3 regions of the Desulfosarcina ovata subsp. ovata genome follow, and region 3 is predicted to be linked to each of the others. Evidence: riboswitches for the same ligand, from Rfam matches in the RefSeq annotation. Region 3 holds a riboswitch; each other region holds the start of a gene.
What was found. A riboswitch is a leader RNA that binds a small molecule or an ion and turns the genes downstream of it on or off. The one in region 3 is predicted to bind cobalamin.

Region 1 (4,169 bases), 930 kb from region 3:
TGATCATCGAAATGCCCCGACCTGCGGCCGATCCGCCCAGACAGATTTCTGTGGATATCGAGTAAATGGATTTATTCGGCGATCGGTATTCAAATTTCATGGTTCGTGCTTATTGTTTGGTTATTCGGACGGCCCGGCTTTGCATAAAGCCCCATCTGGAAATCCTACAAATGGAGCGGCACCATGAAAAATAGAAATATCGTACCCAACGAAAAAGAATGCATCAGCCAGTGCATCATGCAGTACTGGTCCAGTTCCAGCGAACCCACCCGTGATCGTGACGCAAAATATGAACGCTGCCTGACCAACTGCAACATATGCGGGTCTGCCTGACCTGAAACGGTGCACTGAAAAAACAACCCACGCCCCGGCGACGGAAAAACTCGTCCACGGGGCGTTTTATTGGAGTTTTCGATTTTACCCCAACCATGAATGATACTCCCAGAATTTCCGAACATTTCCATCGGCAGGCAGCAATGCTGGCCAACCGCGTCAAGAAGCGTTTCAAGCACCTTTCCAAACGGTTCTCACGGCAGCAGATCGATGTGTTCCGCCTCTACGACTGGGACATTCCTGAAATTCGTGCCGTGGTGGACTGGTACGGCGGCCACCTGGTGATCGGCGAGTACATGCGGCGCCAGTCGGTACCCGAATGGCTGCTCCTGATGGGCCGGGCAGTGGCCGACACCCTGAACGTGCCCGCCGAACGGCTGCACCTGAAACAGCGCTGGGCCGGCCGCCAGGAGGGCAAACGCTACGAACGCATCGACTATACGGATAAAAAGATCGTTCTGCACGAACGGGATTTCAAATTTCTGGTCAATCCGTACGACTATGTGGATACGGGCCTTTTTTCCGACCATCGCGACACCCGGCAGATGGTTCGCCAGATGGCCGCAGGCAAGGATTTTCTCAATCTGTACTGTTATACGGCGTCGTTTTCCTGCTACGCGGCCAAAGGCGGCGCCCGCAGCACCGTCTCCGTGGACCGCTCGGAGAGTGTCATCCAGTGGGCCGGGGAGAATCTGAAGCTGAACGAAATCGATCCGAAAAACAATCGGCTGGTCCATGCCCACACCTTCGACTATCTGAAAAAAGCACACCGGGAGGGAAAACAGTTCGATCTTGCCGTGGTGGATCCCCCCTCCTATTCCACCACCAAAGTGCGCAACGAATCCTTCGACATCGCACGCGACCATCCCCGCCTCCTTTCGGCGGTGATCGACCTGATGCGGCCCAAGGCCACGCTCTTCTTCTCCACCAACCACCAGGATTTCACCCTTTGCATGGACCGGATCAAGGCCGCTGCAGTAGAAGAAATCACGGCCCAGACCATCCCGGAAGACTACCGGAACAAGCGCAAGACCATCCATCGCTGCTGGCGCATCACGGTGTAAGCGGACACGGAAAAATTGACAAGCGCCCTGCTTTCGGGGTAAGAAAATCGTAACTGACAGGTGCGGGCGCCGGCGCTTCGAACGCCCGTTAAAAGGAAAGATGGTGAGAGCCCATCGCATACCAGCCGTTGCTGTAATCGGGAACGACCGCCGCAAAAACGCCACTGCCGACCGGGTGTCGACGGGAAGGCGCGGCCAGTAGGGAAACGCTCGACGCCCGTAAGCCAGAAAGCCTGCCTGTGCACTGCCCGGCGGCATCATCGATGCCTGCCGGAAACGGATACCGCTGGAAGCTGTCCGTATCGTTTTCGTCTGGTCGTTCAGGCGAAAGGATACTGGCATCGGCTGCCGCGGTTTTTTTATTGTGCAGCGCCGTATATCGCAATATCCTGCCTCCTGTCCGGCCCATCCGATATTTCCATATCACGGAGTTAACCGACCATGAGTACGGACAAAACCTTCGGCGCATTGATCACCCGCCTCATCGACAAGACGGACCTCACCCGCGACGAGGCCCGCGAAGCCTTCACCGTTATCCTGAATGACAACACTACGGCCATGCAGCAGGGGGCATTTCTGGCGGCCCTGCGCGCCAAGGGCGAGACCGAAGCGGAAGTCGCCGGCGCCTGGGAGGCCATTTTCGACCTGGACACGGTCAAGGTGACCCCCGATACGGGCATGCCCGTCGTCGAGAACAGCGGCACCGGTATGGACAGCTACAAGACCTTCAATATCAGCACCGCCGCCGCCATCGTGGCCGCGGCAGCCGGCGTGCCCATGGCCCGCCACGGCGCCCGGGCAATCACCTCCGTCTGCGGCACGGTGGATATGGCCGAAGCGCTGGGCGTGGATGTGGCCTGCGATGCCGACCTGGTGGCCCGCAGCATCAAGGATGCCGGCATCGGCCTGTTCAATGGCATGAGCCCGACCATTCACCCCATGGCCCTGGGCCGCATTCTCTCCCAGATCCATTTCGGCTCGACCCTGAACATCGCCGCCTCCCTGGCCAACCCGGCCATGCCCCGGTTTGGTATTCGCGGTGTCTACGCCCGGGAAATGATCGACCCGGTGGTCCGGGTCATGAAAGCCATCGGCTACCAGCAGGCCCTGGTGTTCCACGGGGCGGTAGACGGCACCAACAAGGGCATGGACGAGGCGTCGGTCTGCGGCACCACCTGGTGTGCGCAGCTGGGCGAGGATGGCACCGTCGACACGTTTCGCCTGCAGCCGTCCGAACTGGGCCTGGCCGATCACAACCCGGCCGACCTGGCACCGGAGAAGGATCTGGCGCGGGAATCCAGGCGCTTCGTGGCCCTGATCCGGGGGCAGGAAAACGGCACCAGCACCCGCCGACAGGCCCTGGAACTCAACACGGCCCTGATTCTGAAGGTCGCCGGCAAGGTGGACACCATCCCCACCGGCATGGCCCTGGCCGGCGCCACCATCGACAGCGGCAACGCATACGCCACCCTGGAAAACTGGGTCACCACCCAGAACCGGCAACCGGAGGAGGGACTGGCCAGGCTGCGTCGGCTGCAAAACGCCATCAATTAGGAGAACCGCCATGGAACTGCTCGTCATCAAAACCGGCAGCCGATATCTGCGCGTCAAGGACGACGATTGCACGGCCGTGGGGCTGGACAAAGCCAGCGTTTTTCCCATGGCAATGCTGGAAACCGTCAAGGTCCATCTGGCAGCGGCCCGGGCGCACGGATTTCCCGAAGCCGTCATCTTTCGACTGACCCTGACGGAAACACCGCTTTGAAACCATGGGAAAGGGAAATTCAACCATGAAAATCGTGCTGACCGGCCTGGAGCAAATCGAGACTCAGCCGGCGGACCAACCGGCCGTCGAGAGCGGCATGACCCGGCTCGCCGTGCGCTACTGCGGCATCTGCCGGACCGATGCCAAAATGTGGCATGAGGGCCACCGCGATCTGATCTTTCCCCGGGTTCCCGGCCACGAAGTGCTGGCCGAGGACGAGCATGGCCAACGGTTTACCGTCTGGCCTGGCCGGATCTGCGGCCGCTGCCGGTACTGCACCAGCGGCCGCGAGAATCTCTGCGAATCCATGCAGATCATGGGTTTTCATTTTGATGGCGGCTTCAGCCGGACCCTGCTGGCCCCCACCGAGAGCCTGATTCCGGTACCGGACACGATCACCCCGCACCAGGCCTGTTTCGCCGAACCGGTGGGCTGTGTCCACAACGCCCTGACGGCGCTCAACCTACAGCCGGGAGAACGGGTGGTGGTCTTCGGTGGCGGCACCGTCGGCCTGATTGCCGCCCTGGTAGCAAAGACACAAGGCGCAATCCCCCTGGTAATTGAAAAAAACGCCCGGAAAATCGCCAGGGCCGGTGCATTTCTGGGTGCCACGCAGATCACCGCCCTGCGGGAAACCCACGAGAGCGAATTCGATGCGGCGATCAACGCCTGCCCCGACCCCATCGCCTTCAGCCAGGCGGTCACCAAGCTGGCCAAGGGCGGCCGCCTCTCCTTTTTCAGCGGTCTGAAAAAAAACCAGACCATTGAAAGCAACCTGATCAACCTGCTGCACTACCGCGAAGCAGCCCTATTCGGCGCCTACGGCCTGACCCGGCAGAATATGGTGGCCGCATTGGGGCTGATCGCCCGTCACCAGCCGGCCTTGGAGCATCTGGTCGAGGCCATCGTCCCGCCGGAACAGCTCAGCCGGCAGCTGCCCCGCGTGCTGGCCGGCGATGGGTTCAAGGTCATTTTGGATTTTACCGGCAAGACCGGCCGACGCAGCG
Region 2 (4,169 bases), 1.6 Mb from region 3:
GGCCGGTGTTTGAATCAGCAGCCGGATGCCCCATGCCAGAAGCCCTGCGGCCAGAATGAAATGCAGAATCATTCCGTATTTGAGGACATTGGCCAATCTGTCCAGGTAATCCAGCAGATTCAGGCCGGTCACCAGAAAATGTATTCCCAGGAACAAAAGCAGATAGGTCAGGACAGACCCTGCAAAAAAGGCCCATTTTTTTCTTTTTGAAATAGCGGGGTGGTTCATCTGTGAACCAAGGCCCACGCCGATTTTAATGCCGAACACCAGGAAGGCGGCCAGAATTCCGCTCATCCACAATTGTTTGATCATATGACTTTCCAATTAGAAATGATAGCTGATGCCGGCCTCTACATAAGCGCCGTTTTGGACATAATAGGCGTTATTGGGTTCGCCGTCGGAATTCAGCTTACCGGATGAATTAGATGCATATTCAAGATCTTCATCAAAAATATTTTTACCAAGGACCCAGACTTTCCATGCTTTCCAGGTATAGGAAGCCCTGGCATCAAAGGTGGTTTTGTCCGGATATTCGATCTGGTTCAGGTAATCCACATACCGTTCGCCGATATAGTTTATATCCATGCTGATCTTAAGCCCGGCCATGGGGTAGAAATCTAGCCCGATGACCCCACTGATTTCAGGAACCCAGTAGATTTGTTTTCCCGAAATGTCTGCCGTGTAGTCCCTGGTATTATCGGGATGAATGTAAACGAAAGCCGTACCCGAGGTCCATTCGATATCCTGGTAGGTGGCGGCCACCCGGTATCCGAAATATTGGCACAGCCTGCCGTCTGCCTCAATCTCGATCCCTTTTGCCTCGGCATCCCCGATATTCCCCTGGCCGCAGGAATCATCGTTTTCGTCATAAACCGATCCGAATTTATCCTTATATTCCGAATAATAAATGGTGGCGTTGATGTTGAATGCCTTGCTGAACAAATGTTTATACCCCAGTTCATAGGTCAGGACTTCTTCGGGCTCAAGGTCTTCAACCGGATTCAACGATCCGCCTTTTTCAACGGCCCAAGCATAATACCGCGGCGTTGGAAACCAGTAATTTCTTCCCACCGACGCGTAAATCATGGCCTGGTCATTGAAATGATAGGACGGGGCAATGGAGTAGCTGAACATATCGCGGTCTTCATCTACAATATTGGGTACCTTGTCCTGGAATTCCACTTCTGTCCTGTCAAAACGGATACCGGCGTCCAGCCCCCATTTTTCATTGAACCGCAGGTTGTTGTCCCAGAAAACACCATAGGTTTTCTCTTGGAGGTCAAAGTTGTATGTGTCGGTATTTTTTGTGGGATAATAGGGATAAATTCGTCCGACAGTATTGTCGATATCCTCATAATCTATCCCGATGGTGGGGGTGTAGCTGACCGAACCGAAATCAAAATGATATCCGCCCGACATGGTCAGTGAATATGTGTCCTGGTCGCTGTCTTCATAGTAAACGCTCGTCGGACTGTCATAAATCGCATACGTCCGTCTGAAGTCTTTTTCATAGGTTGCCCAGGAAAAAGAGGAATCAAAAAATTTTTTTTCGGCCTTATGGGAAAATTCCAAGGCAACGGTTGTATTTTTCTCATCTTTTTCATTATGCCAGAGCAGATCCGAATCGGTCTCGCTTTTGGGAAAATGGATCTCCCTGCGATAGTTGTCCAACTGCCATTGATATTTTTTTAGCCCTTCTGCCGTTTGATTATCATAATCCACATGGTTGACCCGAAGACCAATCCTGGATTGGTCGGACAGATTGTATCCCAGGCGTCCCAACACGGACTGCCGGTTTTCCTCTTCTTCTTCATACCCGTCCGTATGATAATTTTCGGCATCCACCAGAAAGTCGAACTTATTTTTCATGCCGTACAATGACACATTTTCGTCATGACTGTCCCATGAACCATAAGAGGCAGAGACATCGCCATGAACCCCCTCGGATTTGCTTTTTTTGGTAATCACATTGATCACCCCCCTGGCCGCACCGGGGCCATAAGCAATCCCGGCAGAACGCAGAACCTCGATCCGTTCGATCTGGTTGACCGGAATAAAATCAAACTCACTGTACCGGTAATCCCCCAATTTCAAGGGAACACCGTCCATCAGAAGGACCGGTCCTCCGGCCATGGCGCTTTTGTTTCCGCGGATGACAACGGACTGGCTTTTTGAACTGCTGTCAACAACCCCGGGAATTTTTGACAGGGCTTCAACAATGTTTTTGGCCCCCATATCCTCAAGTTCCTCTGCCGTGATGATGGAAAGACTTGCAGGTGTGTCAACCGCCTTTGACTTTCGCGTCGAAGTAACCACGATTTCATCCAGTTTATGATCAGCTTCTCTCCCATCCTCGGCCAAACCCAATGCGGGCCATAAAAGTCCTCCCAAAATTAAAAAAAACAAGCAGCGTTTCATCTATCCTCCCACTCTGACAGCTTTTGGTTCGGGATAAAAACTTCAACGTGGCTTGAATAAAAAAAATCCCGAACCATTTGATTGACAAACGATCTGGGATGCCCTGGTTTTTCCACAGATTTGATCTGCCTTCCCTTGTCCACGGGGCGGGGCAGCAACATTTATGGTATCCAGGCAGGTCTTCTGACTTTCGGTTCTTCCTAATGGCTGCGCCTTCCCGACTTTAAAGCCAGTGGCAATCTTGCAGCGGTCGTCCCCGATCACAGCGGCGGGCCCATCCCCGAATTTCACGGGGTTCCCTATTAAGCTTCTATAGCACCTGAAATGGCTTCGCATATTTCTCTTTACGAACATAATTGTCAAGAAGATTGTTTGCAATATTTACTGCTATAACGTGCTTAAACTCACAGTTCTTCTCATCGCTTTGCGCTCTCCTGAATTGGGGAAAAAGTAGTGGCGGTTCGGAGAAAAAAAAATCCCCGGACCGATTAACAATTCGATCCGGGGATGTCCCTTTTTTATCCGCGGTGATCTGGCGAGCGTCAAACACTGTCCACGCGTTGACGACTCATTTTGGATCGGGCAGGTCTTCTGACTCACGGATCATCCTACGACCGCACCTTCCCGACAGTTCCGGCTGTCAGTGGCGTTGCTGCGGCGTTCGTCCCCGATTACAGCGGCGGGCCCGTCCCCGGTTCTCACGGGGTTCCCTTTTCAGCTCGTCAACCGTCACCCCAACCCACCGGATGAAGATTACTTATGAGCACCTGATCCAAAGTGCAATCTAATTACCCCACCGGTACTTTTTGTCAAGTTTTTTATCGGTTCATCGGCGTTAAGGATTACGGATAGCATCTGTTGATTCGACCATCCGCAGAACCTGTACACCATCTGCAAATCTTTGTTGGCGGGATACCAGTCATGACCTGGCGGGAGTGGTAACGCCTACCGGGATCGGGTGTATGCGTCAAGCGCAGTGGCCACTTTCCGGCACAGCGTCCCGATGGCCCGGCTGTGGGCAGCAGCCAATTCGCCAAACCCGGAACCGGTGATGGGTTCAATCAGGTGGGTGCGGTGGGTTTGGACGACCGCTGCATCCGTTGCTTTGTCCGGGCTGCCGGCAATTGTCCAGATGGCAGTGAGCGACACCCGGCGTTTTCCGGTGCCGATCAGTTCCAAAAACTGAAACGACAGAATCACGTCCGGCTTGATTTCTACCGGCCAAGGCGCGTTGACCATACGGATATGGGGCATGAGCCACTGCAGGTTCTCACCAATGGTCTGCTGGACCATCCGATCGGGGTAATCGGCCCAACGGTTCAGGCTTGAAATCAACAGACGGTTGGCTCCACTGCGGACAACCATCTGCTGGCGGTTGACATAACCGGGCAATCCGACGGAACGGATGCCGACGGTCAGGTCGGCCTTCGCGCCGTCGTTGGATTCGGCCGGTGGCAAGGTGGTGGCGTTTAGGGTGTAGTACGTCACCGGTGGGGTAATGGAACGGCAGCCGGAAACCAACCCCGCCAGCAGAAAGGCAAAAATCGTGAGCCACAGCCATGGTCGCATCATTCCTGAAGTCCTTTCCCGTATACGATCGCATCAGGATGACGTTCCAGATAATCAGCCAGCGCCTGTACCGTCCGGGCGGCATCCTGCAGTTCCATCAGCAGGCGATTGAGATTGACCACCATGGGCGCGCTTTCACCCAGCACACTGCCGGCCTCGGCAAGTGCCGTTTCACCCTTGGC
Region 3 (4,169 bases):
CCTTATCTGCTGTCAACACGCCCAGAACTCCAGAACGGCCTTTCAGTGGAACAGCGCAATACTCCTTTGAGTCAGTGATTTTCAAACGTTTCCGGCTTACCCGTTTATCTGTCCAGGCATCGCTCACATAAATCGATCTTCCGGACTGGACGACCAATACTTCAACTGCCGTCTCGTCCATTTTAAAGCCCTTCAGATTTTTAACGGTAAAGCCTTTCTCCTTTTTAATGCGGTCAAGGGATGCAACGCAACGGAGAAAATTATCTTCCAGAAGATAGATCAGCCCCCTCTCGAAGTTGACGCCGATGACCGCCAGTTCCACCATAATCTGGAGAAGCCGTTCCATTTTCATGGTCGAATGGATCTTCTTATTCATCTCGGCAAGACTGTTCAGCTCTCTAAACTGCCTTTCAATAACTTCGGTATAATCCTTTTTATCTTTGTTCAAATCTTTTGTCATTCCTTGTCACCTGCAGGCTGGCAATGGCGGCGATGAATGCCCCATCTCGAAAAAAAATATACAAAATGCCTATAACCGCTGCAGTGTGATACCGTCAAGAAATTAGGTGGACTCTCGACTTTCGTGGCAATGATCGTGGGGGCAACCTGTACCTCGCCAGATTCCAGTTGGCTAGAATATGGCTCAGTATATCTGTAGTTCTTGTCCTATGTGCTTAGGATCGGCCACGGATTGGGATAAAGATTCATGTTCAGGCATTGTTTTGCGGCATCCGCAGGGACCAGGGCGCTGAGCCGCGCCAGTCCCAGCGGGTAGACCTTCTCACCGGCCCACAGATGGGAAGTGGGACACTGGATTATCAGTATTCTCATTATGGCGCACACATAGTGAAAATTACGCGTCGCATAGTCGCTGTGGATAGCCAGCGATCCGGGTTCAGGGGGGCGGTCCGGCCATGCCACCGCCGATGTCAGGCCGGACCAGCCGACCTTCATGTAACCGCGGTAGAGAATAAAATCGCCTATGTAGTCCACTTCGCCGGGCACCAGAAACCGCCGGGAGAGCTGGCTACGACTACCGATCCATCTTGTTTCAGAACCAAAATCGAAATCGGGATCGCTATCGAAATCGATTTCGATAGCGATTGTTGACTATGGTTTTTGTGCATCCGCGATGGCCACCTCTTCAAATGTCTTGATATCGCAGAGCACCCGCGTCGACGCATCGAGCAATTCCATGGCCACGGCCGCACCGGTCCCCTCCCCCAGACGAAACCTGAGGTCTATCAGGGGTTCGACGCCCAGGCGTTCATGCATGAAGGCATGGCCCACCTCGACGCTGCGGTGGCTGGCAAAAAGATACGCCTTGGCCGCCGGGGCCAGTTCGCAGGCAATCAGCGCACCGGCCGTGGCGATCAAGCCGTCGCAGACCACGGGAATTCCCGCTGCGGCCGCACCGATGACCAAGCCGGCCAGGCCGCCAATTTCGAACCCGCCCACCTTGGCCAGTACGTCCAAGGGGTCAGTGGGGTCCGGCCGGTGCAGGTCCAGGGCCTTTTCGATCACGCGGATCTTGTTGGCCAGGGCGGTATCGTCAATGCCGGTACCCCGCCCGGTGAGTTTTTCCACGGGAATTCCCGAAAAAGCCGCGATGACGGCCGACGACGGCGTGGTGTTGCCGATGCCCATATCGCCGGTGCCGAGCATGTCCAGCGGCCCCTCGGCCATCAGTTCGTTCACGATCTCGATACCGGCGGACACACTCTGTTCGGCCTGCTCGCGGGTCATGGCCGGCACGCGGGCGAAGTTGGCCGTGCCTTTGGACACCTTTTTGTGGAAAATGGGCAGCTGCGGGTCGAAGTCGTAATTAACCCCCAGGTCGGCGGCGATCACCCGCGCCCCGGCATGCTTGCCGAGGACGTTAATGGACGCCCCGTCGTTGACGAAATTGAACACCATCTGGGGCGTTACCTCCTGGGGAAACAGGCTCACCCCCTCCTCGGTCACGCCGTGGTCTCCGGCGCAGGTGATGATCACCTTATGGGGCAGATGCACGTCCAGCGTCCCGAAAATAGCCGCCAGCCGTGCCGAGACATCCTCAAGCATACCCAGGCTTCCCGCCGGCCGGGCCTGGTCGGCCAGCCGCTGCCGGGCCTGGGCATAGACGGTTTCATTCAGCGGTTTGATGGTGGCAATACTTTTCTCAATCAGATTCATGGGTTCCTCCTTCGGCAATCAACCGATAGAATTCCTTCTCGGTGGGCAGGGCGAGGCATTGACCTTGGTACGCAGGCCCCGGCCAATGCCGACCACCTTCTGCATTTTTCGATAGGGATTGTTGGGGATGACGATCTGGCCCTCGGCCACACGCTGGCGAATGGTTTCCGCGTCGATGTTCTCGTCGGCAGCCACCGTCTGCATCTGCTTGCTGAGGATGCCTTCCCCGGCCAGTTCAATCTGTGTCTTCATGGTGAGTTCCCTTCCTGTGCTCGGAACCGGGCGCAAAGCGGGGCTCGCCCAATTAAAAAAACCCCGGACCGAAATTGGAAATTTCCGTCTGGGGTTTTGCCGTCACCACCAGGACACATTGTTTCACGGCAGGTCTTCTGACTCACGGATCGTCCTACCGGCCGCCCCTTCCCGCATCGTTTCGATCAGGTCCACACGATACAGTGGTCATGGCAGCTTTCGTCCCCGTTCACAGCGACGGGTTCGTCCCGGAATCACACCGGGTTCCCTATTATCCTCAACAAAAGGCACCGCAAAGCATCATCTAATTCTGGCATAGCATGTAAATGAACGATCGGCGGCTGTCAATGGAATTCTTGGCTATCTGCCCTGGCCTATCTCCGATATCACAAATTCCGACCTGCCCTTATTAAGACGATTGGCGGAAAAGAATATACCAGGATGCGCAGGATTTTCATTCGTCTTCAAGGCGGGCTTTTTTACGCATAGTGGGGCTATGTGTGGAAAAGCCCAACGTAGAAGACGGATGAAAAGACAAGCAGGCGGGTATATTCTTTGACAGAAATCGCCTAAGGTGTATACGGAAATAACAGTCACGCCGGATTGGATATTGGGAACATTGTTCGAGATTGGGGCCTTTTTTGGGGAGCAGTCATATTATAAACGTCTTATTATAGAGACAACCTATTATTTTTATACGTTAAGCCTATTTACTCGCGATACTAAGAACACCTTGACTTATGAGCAAAAACTAGATAAAAAAGTTTCCCTAACTCGCAGCCGAAGCTGCACACCATAACTTTAAAAAAAATCAGCCGAAGCGAATCAAATATCCTGCCTTGTAGGGCAGGACATTCAAAATAACCGAAGATAAAGCACCACGAAGGTCTGTTATCCTCTATTGGAGAAACAGCTTCGTGGTTTTTTATTTTCTATAGCAATGTCTAACCAGTGAACGAGTGCTGAAATTTCATAATCACATATTCATAATGAAGTAGATAAGGAGGCGTCAGATGAAGCGTGGGATATTTTATATATGGATTGGGATGATTGCCCAGATTATCAATCCCGTCAATGGGCTCTGTGCTGATGAGCCGCCCGATTACTACAAGCTCGACGAAGTAGTAATCTCAGCCACACGTTCGGAAACTTCTGTTTTTGATGCGCCCCAGAGCGTTACCGTGGTTTCGGAAGAGGAAATCATGGCATCGCCATTTGAAAGACTCGAAGATATCCTTAGGTACACCGTTGGATTCCAGAACTTTAGTCATTATGGGCAACAGACCGGTGGCGTGTCCAGTCATTTCTCATTTAGAGGGGTCGGCCGTAACCGCACGCTTATGTTGCTTGATGGCGTTCCACTCAATGACAATTTCAGCAATTCGATTGCATGGGTGGCCTGGGGCCTGATTCCCAAAGAAAGTATCGCGCGAATCGAAATCGTACGTGGACCGACATCCGCCGCCTATGGATCGGAGGCTTTGGGTGGCGTCGTCCACATCATTACCAAAAAGCCAGCGGAGAAACAGGAAACCAGTCTGAAATTTACCGCGGGATCGGAAGATACCTATGGCGGTACGGCTTTTCACTCCCAAAGCATATCCCGTTTCGGGTATCTGTTGTCTGGTGGTTACGAAGAAAGCGACGGTTTCTACATGGTGGATCCCGAGGGAATTGAAGACTATACCCTGAGGCGCTACCGGGAGGTCGGCAAAGGGCTGGGCAAAATGACCTATACTTTG

Region 1: another riboswitch for cobalamin. It lies ahead of trpD (anthranilate phosphoribosyltransferase); the one in region 3 lies ahead of GN112_RS12520 (phosphomethylpyrimidine synthase ThiC).
Region 2: another riboswitch for cobalamin. It lies ahead of GN112_RS05415 (TonB-dependent receptor); the one in region 3 lies ahead of GN112_RS12520 (phosphomethylpyrimidine synthase ThiC).

What each region holds. Positions count from the first base shown of each region.
Region 1 covers NZ_AP021879.1:3,730,364-3,734,532, forward strand. Annotated here, with positions in the region: gene GN112_RS16520 (Hsp20/alpha crystallin family protein) at 1-65, shown strand, start outside; gene GN112_RS16525 (hypothetical protein) at 184-333, shown strand; gene GN112_RS16530 (class I SAM-dependent methyltransferase) at 477-1,397, shown strand; cobalamin riboswitch at 1,439-1,652, shown strand; gene trpD (anthranilate phosphoribosyltransferase) at 1,839-2,951, shown strand; gene GN112_RS16540 (hypothetical protein) at 2,962-3,162, shown strand; gene GN112_RS16545 (alcohol dehydrogenase catalytic domain-containing protein) at 3,188-4,169, shown strand, end outside.
Region 2 covers NZ_AP021879.1:1,230,298-1,234,466, forward strand. Annotated here, with positions in the region: gene GN112_RS05410 (DUF2162 family putative transporter) at 1-312, opposite strand, end outside; gene GN112_RS05415 (TonB-dependent receptor) at 325-2,418, opposite strand; cobalamin riboswitch at 2,575-2,756, opposite strand; cobalamin riboswitch at 2,983-3,180, opposite strand; gene GN112_RS05420 (PqiC family protein) at 3,364-3,990, opposite strand; gene GN112_RS05425 (PqiB family protein) at 3,987-4,169, opposite strand, start outside.
Region 3 covers NZ_AP021879.1:2,798,376-2,802,544, forward strand. Annotated here, with positions in the region: gene GN112_RS12505 (sigma-54-dependent Fis family transcriptional regulator) at 1-460, opposite strand, end outside; gene GN112_RS12510 (hypothetical protein) at 667-1,005, opposite strand; gene cobT (nicotinate-nucleotide--dimethylbenzimidazole phosphoribosyltransferase) at 1,111-2,175, opposite strand; gene GN112_RS12520 (phosphomethylpyrimidine synthase ThiC) at 2,194-2,427, opposite strand; cobalamin riboswitch at 2,538-2,737, opposite strand; gene GN112_RS12525 (TonB-dependent receptor plug domain-containing protein) at 3,441-4,169, shown strand, end outside.